Regions from separate parts of the Streptomyces sp. NPDC053474 genome, predicted to be linked through region 3. Evidence: riboswitches for the same ligand, from Rfam matches in the RefSeq annotation. Region 3 holds a riboswitch; each other region holds the start of a gene.
What was found. Region 3 has a riboswitch for thiamine pyrophosphate ahead of thiO (glycine oxidase ThiO). Riboswitches for the same ligand answer to the same signal wherever they lie in the genome.
Positions count from the first base shown of each region.

Region 1: another riboswitch for thiamine pyrophosphate. It lies ahead of thiC (phosphomethylpyrimidine synthase ThiC); the one in region 3 lies ahead of thiO (glycine oxidase ThiO).
Region 2: another riboswitch for thiamine pyrophosphate. It lies ahead of ACIG3E_RS19710 (thiamine ABC transporter substrate binding subunit); the one in region 3 lies ahead of thiO (glycine oxidase ThiO).

Region 1 covers NZ_JBITXV010000002.1:548,793-552,061, reverse strand. Annotated here, with positions in the region: gene thiC (phosphomethylpyrimidine synthase ThiC) at 1-1,605, opposite strand, end outside; TPP riboswitch at 1,598-1,743, opposite strand; gene ACIG3E_RS06110 (YibE/F family protein) at 1,815-3,269, shown strand, end outside.
Region 2 covers NZ_JBITXV010000007.1:451,505-454,773, forward strand. Annotated here, with positions in the region: gene rlmN (23S rRNA (adenine(2503)-C(2))-methyltransferase RlmN) at 1-1,004, shown strand, start outside; TPP riboswitch at 1,031-1,147, shown strand; gene ACIG3E_RS19710 (thiamine ABC transporter substrate binding subunit) at 1,230-2,318, shown strand; gene ACIG3E_RS19715 (ABC transporter permease) at 2,294-3,269, shown strand, end outside.
Region 3 covers NZ_JBITXV010000004.1:426,173-429,441, reverse strand. Annotated here, with positions in the region: gene ACIG3E_RS11865 (NAD(P)/FAD-dependent oxidoreductase) at 1-1,048, opposite strand, end outside; TPP riboswitch at 1,185-1,297, shown strand; gene thiO (glycine oxidase ThiO) at 1,295-2,542, shown strand; gene thiS (sulfur carrier protein ThiS) at 2,539-2,760, shown strand; gene ACIG3E_RS11850 (thiazole synthase) at 2,765-3,269, shown strand, end outside.

The sequences.
Region 1 (3,269 bases), on a different contig from region 3:
CTCACGGGCCGTCACCGGGTCGAGGGCCAGGTTGAACTGGTCCTCCCAGCGGAATTCGAAGCGCGCGTCCGACAGCGCGTCGTCCCAGTCCTGCGCGCCCGGGTGCCCCTTGGCGAGGTCCGCCGCGTGCGCCGCGATCTTGTACGTGATGACGCCGGTCTTCACGTCGTCGCGGTTGGGCAGGCCGAGGTGCTCCTTCGGCGTGACGTAGCAGAGCATCGCCGTGCCCCACCAGCCGATCATCGCGGCGCCGATGCCGGAGGTGATGTGGTCGTACGCGGGCGCGATGTCGGTGGTCAGCGGGCCGAGCGTGTAGAACGGCGCCTCCTCGCAGATCTCCTGCTGGAGGTCGATGTTCTCCTTGATCTTGTGCATCGGGACATGGCCCGGGCCCTCGATCATCGTCTGCACGTCGTGCGCCTTGGCGATCTTGTTCAGCTCGCCCAGGGTCTCCAGCTCGGCGAACTGGGCGCGGTCGTTGGCGTCCGCGATGGAGCCGGGCCGCAGGCCGTCCCCGAGCGAGTACGTGACGTCGTACGCCGCGAGGATCTCGCAGAGCTCCTCGAAGTGCTCGTAGAGGAAGCTCTCCTTGTGGTGCGCGAGGCACCAGGCCGCCATGATCGAACCGCCGCGCGAGACGATGCCCGTCTTGCGGTTCGCGGTGAGCGGGACGTACGGCAGGCGGACGCCCGCGTGCACCGTCATGTAGTCCACGCCCTGCTCGGCCTGCTCGATGACCGTGTCCTTGTAGATGTCCCAGGTCAGCTCCTCGGCCTTGCCGTCGACCTTCTCCAGGGCCTGGTAGAGCGGCACGGTGCCGATGGGCACGGGGGAGTTGCGCAGGACCCACTCGCGGGTCGTGTGGATGTTGCGGCCGGTGGACAGGTCCATGACCGTGTCGGCGCCCCACTGGGTCGCCCACGTCATCTTGTCGACCTCCTCCTCGATGGAGGAGGTGACCGCGGAGTTGCCGATGTTGGCGTTGACCTTCACCAGGAACCGCTTGCCGATGATCATCGGCTCGATCTCCGGGTGGTTCACGTTCGCCGGCAGGACCGCGCGGCCCGCCGCGATCTCGTCGCGGACGACCTCGGGCGCCATGCTCTCCCGGATGGCCACGTACTCCATCTCCGGCGTGATCTCCCCGCGGCGCGCGTACGCGAGCTGCGTCACCGCCTGCCCGGCGCGGGCGCGGCGCGGCTGGCGCGGGCGGCCGGGGAAGACCGCGTCGAGGTTGCGCAGGCCGCCGCGGGGCGAGGTGTGCTTGATGCCGTCGTCCTCGGGGCGGACCGGGCGGCCCGCGTACTCCTCGGTGTCGCCGCGGCCGACGATCCAGTTCTCCCGCAGGGGGGTGAGCCCCCGGCGCACGTCGGTGTCGATCTCCGGGTCCGTGTACGGACCCGAGGTGTCGTACAGGGTCACGGCCTTGCCGTTGGTGAGGTGCACCTGGCGGACCGGCACGCGCAGATCGGGGCGCGAGCCCTCGATGTACGCCTTGTGCCAGCCGGTGGACTTCCCGGCCTCCGAAGCGTTCTGCCCGCTGGGCGCGGTCTGTCCGCTGTCGGGCTGCATGGAGGCAGGCGTGCGTGTGTCCGATGTGGTCATGAGACCTACTCCCTACGCCGGCATTACCCGGTAACAGGTTCGGCGGTCGACGCAGCGGCTTCCGTACGGTCCGATTCCCGTTCGTACGGAGGTCAGCGCCCTCTCAGCCCGGTGCTCCGAGCTCCCGCGTGTGCAAAGGTGCCTCCACGCTAGCGTCATATCGGGCGCGGTGAACAGAGGGCCCCCTCCGTTCTTGCGATGATCGGGCCGTGACCACCACAGAGCCCCCCACACCGCCGCCCCCTCCGGAACCGCACGGGCATGGCCACGGGCACGGCCATGCGCACAGCCACGGCCCCGCCGCGCCCGTCTCCCGGCATCTGCGCAAGGTCATCGCCGCCGTACTGATCCCCTTCGCCACGGCCGTCCTCGTCGGCCTCGTGGTGCTCTGGCCGGGCGGCACCCCCGACCACGAGCGCACCGGCGTCGGCTTCGACCGGCAGACCCAGTCGGCCACCGTGGCGAAGATGGACACGCTCCCCTGCGAGGACGTGAACGCCTCGCAGACCCCGCCCAACGGCGACACCTCAACGCCGGAGGGCCGGTCCGCGAAGACGCGCGCCGAGGGCACCTGCAAGAAGGCCACGATCAAGGTGACCAGCGGCCCGGACAAGGGCTACACCTTCACCGAGATCGTCCAGCCCGACTCCCCCCGGCAGCTGAAGCTGGGCCAAGGCGTGGTGGTCGCCTACGAGCCCAAGGCGCCCAAGGGCCTGCAGTATTCGATCGCCGACGTGAACCGCAAGGTCCCGATGGCCCTGCTCGCGGGCATCTTCGCGCTGGCCGTCGTCGTGGTGGGACGGCTGCGCGGCGTCATGGCCCTGGTCGCCCTCGCGGTGAGCTTCCTGATCCTGACCTTCTTCATCCTGCCTGCGATCCTTCAGGGCTCGAACCCCCTGGTCGTCGCGGTCGTCGGGGCCAGCGCCATCATGCTGATCGCGCTCTATATGTGCCACGGCCTGACCGCGCGCACATCGGTGGCGGTGCTCGGCACCCTGATCTCCCTCCTCCTCATCGGCCTGCTCGGCTCGCTCTTCATCGCCTGGGCCTCCCTGACCGGCAACACGGACGACAACACCGGCCTGATCCACGGCCTCTACCCGTCCATCGACATGAGCGGCCTGCTGCTCGCGGGCGTCATCATCGGCTCCCTCGGCGTGCTCGATGACGTCACCGTCACCCAGACCTCCGCGGTCTGGGAGCTGCACCAGGCCAACCCGACGATGGGCTGGCGCGGTCTGTACCGCGCGGGCATCCGCATCGGCCGCGACCACATCGCGTCGGTCGTGAACACCCTGGTCCTCGCCTACGCGGGCGCCGCTCTCCCCCTTCTGCTGCTCTTCTCCATCGCCCAGAGCAGCGTGGGCACCGTGGCCAACAGCGAGTTGGTCGCCGAGGAGATCGTCCGCACCCTGATCGGCTCGATCGGCCTCGTGGCCTCCGTCCCCGTCACCACCGCGCTCGCCGCCCTGGTGGTCTCCGCCGACCGGCCGGGCCCGGTCGGCCCGGCCGCGGGTCCGGGCACCACGGTGGGCTCCTCGGTGGGCTCCTCACATCCGGCGGGGCCCGGTGCGCCGGGCGGGCCGGTGGGGCCCGGTGGCCCTGGTGGGCCTGACGACCCTGGTGGGCCTGGCGGGCCTGGGGGGCCCGGGGGAGCGGCTGGG
Region 2 (3,269 bases), on a different contig from region 3:
CCGCCATCGGCGAGAAGCCGTTCCGCGCCAAGCAGCTCTCGCAGCACTACTTCGCGCGGTACGCGCACGACCCCGAGCAGTGGACGGACATCCCGGCCGGGGCTCGCGGCAAGCTCCAGGAGGCGCTGCTTCCCGAGCTGATGAGCGTCGTGCGGCACATCAGCTGTGACGACGACACCACGCGCAAGACCCTGTGGCGCCTCTTCGACGGCACGCTCGTCGAGTCCGTGCTCATGCGGTACCCCGACCGGGTGACGATGTGCATCAGCTCCCAGGCGGGCTGCGGCATGAACTGCCCGTTCTGCGCCACGGGCCAGGCGGGCCTCGACCGGAACCTGTCCACGGCCGAGATCGTGCACCAGATCGTGGACGGCATGCGGGCCCTGCGCGACGGCGAGATCCCGGGCGGCCCCGCGCGGCTGAGCAACATCGTCTTCATGGGCATGGGCGAGCCGCTGGCCAACTACAACCGGGTGGTCGGCGCGATCCGCCGCCTCACCGACCCCGAGCCCGACGGCGTGGGCCTGTCCCAGCGCGGCATCACCGTCTCGACGGTCGGCCTGGTGCCCGCCATCCACCGCTTCGCCGACGAGGGCTTCAAGTGCCGCCTGGCGATCTCCCTGCACGCCCCCGACGACGAGCTGCGCGACACCCTCGTCCCGGTGAACACCCGGTGGAAGGTCCGCGAGGTCCTGGACGCGGGCTGGGAGTACGCCGCGAAGTCCGGGCGGCGGCTCTCCATCGAGTACGCCCTGATCCGCGACATCAACGACCACGCCTGGCGCGGTGACCGCCTCGGCCGCCTCCTCAAGGGCAAGCCGGTGCACGTCAACCTGATCCCGCTGAACCCCACGCCGGGCTCGAAGTGGACGGCCTCGCGCCCCGAGGACGAGAAGGCCTTCGTCGAGGCCATCGCCGCCCACGGCGTGCCCGTGACCATCCGCGACACCCGAGGTCAGGAGATCGACGGCGCCTGTGGACAGCTCGCGGCTGCCGAACGCTAGCGCGGTACGCTGGCCGGAACATCTGCATATTCCGACAGGGGAGCGCCACAGCGCTGAGAGTGCGGCACCTGACACAGGCCGGCCGCAGACCCTCTGAACCTCGCCCGGGTCATTCCGGGTAGGAAGTTCGGTCACCACTCAAGCTGTTGCGCCCTGCCCGCGAACCGCCCGGTCCGCGGGCAGGGCCGCGTCTTCTCCTGGTCACTCCAGGAGGAATGAACTCACGTGAGCACCACCAAGAAGGCCACGCTCACCGCGGTCGCGGTGGGCCTCGGGCTCGTCGCCGTCTCCGCGTGCGGCTCCGGCGGCGACTCCGGCGGTTCCTCGTCGGGGTCCAAGGACGTCACGCTGGTCAGCCACGGCTCCTTCAACGTCTCCAAGGACGTCCTGAAGGACTTCGAGAAGCGTTCCGGGTACAAGGTCCGCGTCCTCAAGGACGGCGACGCGGGCCAGGCCGTCAACAAGGCGATCCTCACCAAGGGCAACCCCCAGGGCGACGTCTTCTTCGGCGTCGACAACACCCTGCTCTCGCGCGCCCTCGACAACGGCCTCTTCCAGCCGTACGAGGCCAAGGACGCGGGCCTGGTGAAGCCGGAGTACCGGCTCGCGAAGGGCGAGCGCCGCGTGACGCCCGTCGACAGCGGCGACATCTGCGTGAACTACGACAAGAAGTACTTCGCCGACAAGAAGCTCGCGCCGCCGAAGACCTTCGCCGATCTGGTCAAGCCCGCGTACAAGAACCTCCTGGTCACCGAGAACGCCTCCACGTCCTCGCCCGGCCTCGGCTTCCTGCTCGGCACCGCGGCCGCGTACGGTGACGACGGCTGGCAGGGCTACTGGAAGAAGCTCAAGGACAACGGCGTCAAGGTCGTCGACGGCTGGGACCAGGCCTACAACCAGGAGTTCTCCGGCTCCGCGGGCGGCAGGAAGGCCAAGGGCGACCGGCCGCTCGTCGTGTCGTACGCCTCCTCGCCGCCCGTCGAGGTCCTGTACGCCAAGCCGCAGCCGAAGCAGGCCCCGACCGGTGTCGCGACCGGCACCTGCTTCCGGCAGACCGAGTACGCGGGCCTGCTCAGCAACGCCAAGAACGCCAAGGGCGGCAAGGCCCTGCTCGACTTCCTGTCCGGCAAGGAGTTCCAGGAGGACATGCCGCTCCAGATGTTCGTGAACCCCGTGCGGGAGGGCGCGCGGGTGCCGAAGCTCTTCCAGGAGCACGGCGTCGAGGTCGCCGCCCCCCGGACCATGGCCCCCAAGAAGATCGCCGACAACCGTGAGCCGTGGGTCAAGTCGTGGACCTCGCTCGTACTGAAGTAGCGAAGGCCCCGGCCCGTAAGGGCTGGCGGCCGTCGCGGGGAGGCGCGGCGCGGCTCGGGCTCATGGCCCTGCCCGTCGCGTTCTTCGCCGTCTTCTTCGCCTATCCGGTCGCCGCGATCGTCGCGCGCGGCCTGAAGGTGGACGGCGCCTGGCAGTTCGGGCGGATCGCGGACGTGCTCGGGCAGTCCGACATCCAGCACGTGCTGTGGTTCACCACCTGGCAGGCGCTCGCGTCGACGGCGCTCACCCTGCTGTTCGCGCTCCCCGGCGCGTACGTCTTCGCGCGCTTCGACTTCCGGGGCAAACAGGTGCTGCGGGCCGTCGTCACCGTGCCGTTCGTCCTTCCGACCGTCGTCGTGGGCACCGCCTTCCTCGCGCTGATCGGGCGCGGCGGGCTCGTCGACGAGCTGTGGGGCGTCCGTCTGGACACCACGGTGTGGGCGATCCTGCTCGCTCACGTCTTCTTCAACTACGCCGTCGTCGTGCGCACCGTCGGCGGGCTGTGGGCCCAGCTCGACCCGCGCCAGGAGGAGGCCGCGCGGATGCTCGGGGCCTCGCGCACGCGCGCGTGGCGCACGGTGACGCTGCCCGCGCTCGCGCCCGCCGTGGCGGCCGCCGCGCTGATGGTCTTCCTGTTCACGTTCACGTCCTTCGGCGTCGTGCAGATCCTCGGCGGACCCACGTACGCGACGCTCGAAGTGGAGATCTACCGGCAGACGGCCAACCTGCTCGACCTGCCGACGGCCGCCGTCCTCACCCTCGTGCAGTTCGCGGCGGTGGGCGGGGTCCTGGCCGTGCACGCCTGGACCGTGCGCCGGCGCGAGAGCACGCTCCGCCTCGTCGACGCCGCGACCACGGCGCGCAGGCCGCGCGGGGCCGGGCAGTGGGGGCTGCTCGGCTTCGTGCTGCTCACCGTGGCCGTGCTGATCGTGCTGCCGCTCGGCGTCCTGG
Region 3 (3,269 bases):
CGAGGACGGCCACCAGGGCGCCGTCGCGGAGCCAGCAGACCGTCCAGGACGGGGTCGCGGGGTCGCCGCGCCAGATCAGCTCGTCGGCGGCCGCGTGATGGCCCGCGTACTGGACGAAGCGGCCGAACTGCTCGGACCAGAAGTACGGCACCGGGTCGTACGCCTCCGGGGCCCCGCCGACGATGTCGGCGGCCACCGTGCGCGGCCCCTGCACGGCGTTGTCCCAGTGGTGGACGAGGAGCCGCTCGCCGTAGCGGCCCGAGGGGAAGGACGCGCAGTCGCCGACCGCGTACACGTCGGGCGCGGAGGTGCGGAGCCGGTCGTCGGCCACGACCTCGTGGTGGACGCCGAGCTCGATGCCGGAACCGGCGAGCCAGGCCGTCGCGGGCCGAGCCCCGATGCCGACGACGACGGCGCCCGCGGGCAGCCTGCTGCCGTCGTCGAGGAGGACCGCGCCCGGCTCGACGCGCGCCACGCGCGCGTGGGTGCGCAGGGCCGCGCCCGCCTCGGCGTACCAGTCGGCCATCGGGGCCGCGACCTCGGCGGGCAGCGCGCCCGCGAGCGGCCGCCCGGAAGCCTCCACGACCGTCACGGCACAGCCCGCGTCGCGCGCGGCCGTGGCGAACTCCGCGCCGATCCAGCCCGCGCCGACGACCACGACGTCGTGCTGCTCGGCGAGCACCGGCCGCAGCCGCTCCGCGTCGTCGAGCGTGCGCAGCAGATGGACCCCGGGCACGCCGTCCGAGCCGGGCAGGCGGATCGGTTCGGCACCGGTGGCGAGGACCAGGCTCTCGTACCCGACCGGGCCCGCCGCCGTGTCCAGCTCGTGGTCCGCGGGACGGACGCCGGTGACCTCGACGCCGAGCCGCAGCTCGATGCCGAGGCCCTCGAAGTCGATGTCGAAGGCCGAGCCCTCGGCCTTGCCGAGGAGCACCGCCTTGGACAACGGCGGCCTGTCGTACGGCTGGTGCGGCTCCGCGCCGATCAGGGTGACCGGGCCGGTGAACCCCCGTTCGCGCAGGGCCACGGCCGTCTGCACCCCGGCCATGCCCGCGCCCACGATGACGACCCGCTGTCCCGCCCGCTTCCGCTCTTCGCTCACCCGATCAACTGTAGGACGGCCCCCGGCGCCCGCACACGACGGGCTTACCGGCCCGGCGGGCGACGGGCTAGGGTGGCCGGTGCAGAGCACTCGCGGGAGCCCGGACGACCGGGCTGAGAGGGAGGCTGAAACGGCCTCCGACCGTACGAACCTGATCCGGGTCATGCCGGCGAAGGGAGGGGCTGGACGCCCATGCGTTCCCGTACGAAACCACCGAACGCGTCCGTTTCCCGTACGTCACCTACTCGTACGTCACCACCGTCCGCCGGGCCGACGGACGTCCTGGTCGTCGGCGGTGGCGTCATCGGCCTGGTCACGGCCTGGCGGGCCGCGCGGCGCGGCCTGTCCGTCACGGTCGTCGACCCCGAGCCCGGCGGCGGCGCCGCTCAGGTCGCGGCGGGCATGCTGGCCGCCGTCACCGAACTGCACCACGGCGAGCAGACGCTGCTCGGCCTGAACCTGGCCTCCGCCCGGCGCTATCCGGACTTCGCCGCCGAGCTGACGGAGGCGTCCGGCGCGGACATCGGCTACCGCGCGTGCGGCACGCTGGCCGTCGCGCTCGACGCCGACGACCGCGCCCACCTGCGCGAACTGCACCTCCTCCAGCAGCAGTCGGGCCTGCGCTCGGAGTGGCTCAGCGGCCGCGAGTGCCGCCGCCTCGAACCGATGCTCGCCCCCGGAGTGCGCGGCGGCCTCCGCGTCGACGGCGACCACCAGGTCGACCCGCGCCGGCTCACCGCCGCCCTCCTGGTGGCGTGCGAGCGGGCCGGGGTGGCCTTCACGCGCGCGTGGGCGGAGCGGCTCGTCGTCGCCCGGGACCGCGCCACCGGCGTCGTCCTCGCCGACGGCAGCACGCTCGGCGCCGGGCAGACCGTCCTCGCGGCGGGCAGCCTCAGCGGCCGTCTCGCCGGCGTCCCGGATCACGTCCTGCCGCCGGTGCGGCCCGTGAAGGGACAGGTCCTGCGGCTCACCGTGCCCGAGCGGTACGCGCCGTTCCTGAGCCGCACCGTGCGCGCCGTCGTCCGCGGCAGCCACGTCTATCTGGTGCCGCGGCTCAGCGGCGAGCTCGTCGTGGGCGCGACCAGCGAGGAGCTCGGCTGGGACACCACGGTCACCGCGGGCGGCGTCTACGAGCTCCTGCGCGACGCCCACGAGCTGGTCCCCGGCATCACCGAGCTGCCGCTCACCGAGACCCGGGCCGGGCTGCGGCCTGGCTCGCCCGACAACGCTCCGCTGCTCGGGCCCACCGCCCTGCCCGGCCTGCACCTGGCCACCGGCCACTACCGCAACGGCGTGCTCCTGACCCCGGTCACCGGCGACGTCATGGCACACCTCCTGACCACCGGCGAACTGCCCGACGAGGCCCGGCCGTTCACGCCGCTGCGCTTCGCCGCGGCCGCCCCCGCCCCGCCCAAGGACCTTTCGGAGCTGCCCGTATGACCACGCCCTCCGCCGCCTTCGCCCTGTCGGTCAACGGCGAGGCACGCGACGTCGCCGCGGGCACCACGCTCGACGCCCTCGTCGCCGAGCTGACCACCGCGCCGTCCGGCGTGGCCGCGGCCCTCAACGAAACCGTCGTCCCGCGCGCCCGGTGGGCCACCACCGTGCTCCGGGACGGCGACCGCGTCGAAGTCCTCACCGCCGTCCAAGGAGGCTGACGACATGGCGGACGACCCCCTCGTCATCGGCGGCCTCACGCTGTCGTCCCGGCTGATCATGGGCACGGGCGGAGCGCCGAGCCTCGACGTCCTGGAGCGCTCCCTGGTGGCCTCGGGGACGGAGCTGACCACCGTCGCGATGCGCCGCGTCGACCCGGGTACGCACGGCTCCGTCCTGTCCGTCCTGGAGCGCCTGGGCATCCGCGTGCTGCCCAACACGGCGGGCTGCTTCACCGCGGGCGAGGCCGTGCTCACCGCGCGCCTGGCGCGCGAGGCGCTCGGCACGGACCTGGTGAAGCTGGAGGTGATCGCCGACGAGCGCACCCTCCTGCCCGACCCCGTGGAGCTGCTCGACGCCGCGGAGACGCTCGTCGACGACGGCTTCACCGTCCTTCCGTACACGAACGACGACCCCGTGCTCGCCCGGAAGCTGGAGGACGTCGGCTGCGCGGCCGTCATGCCGCTCGGCTCCCCCATCGGCTCCGGGCTCGGCATCCGCAACCCGCACA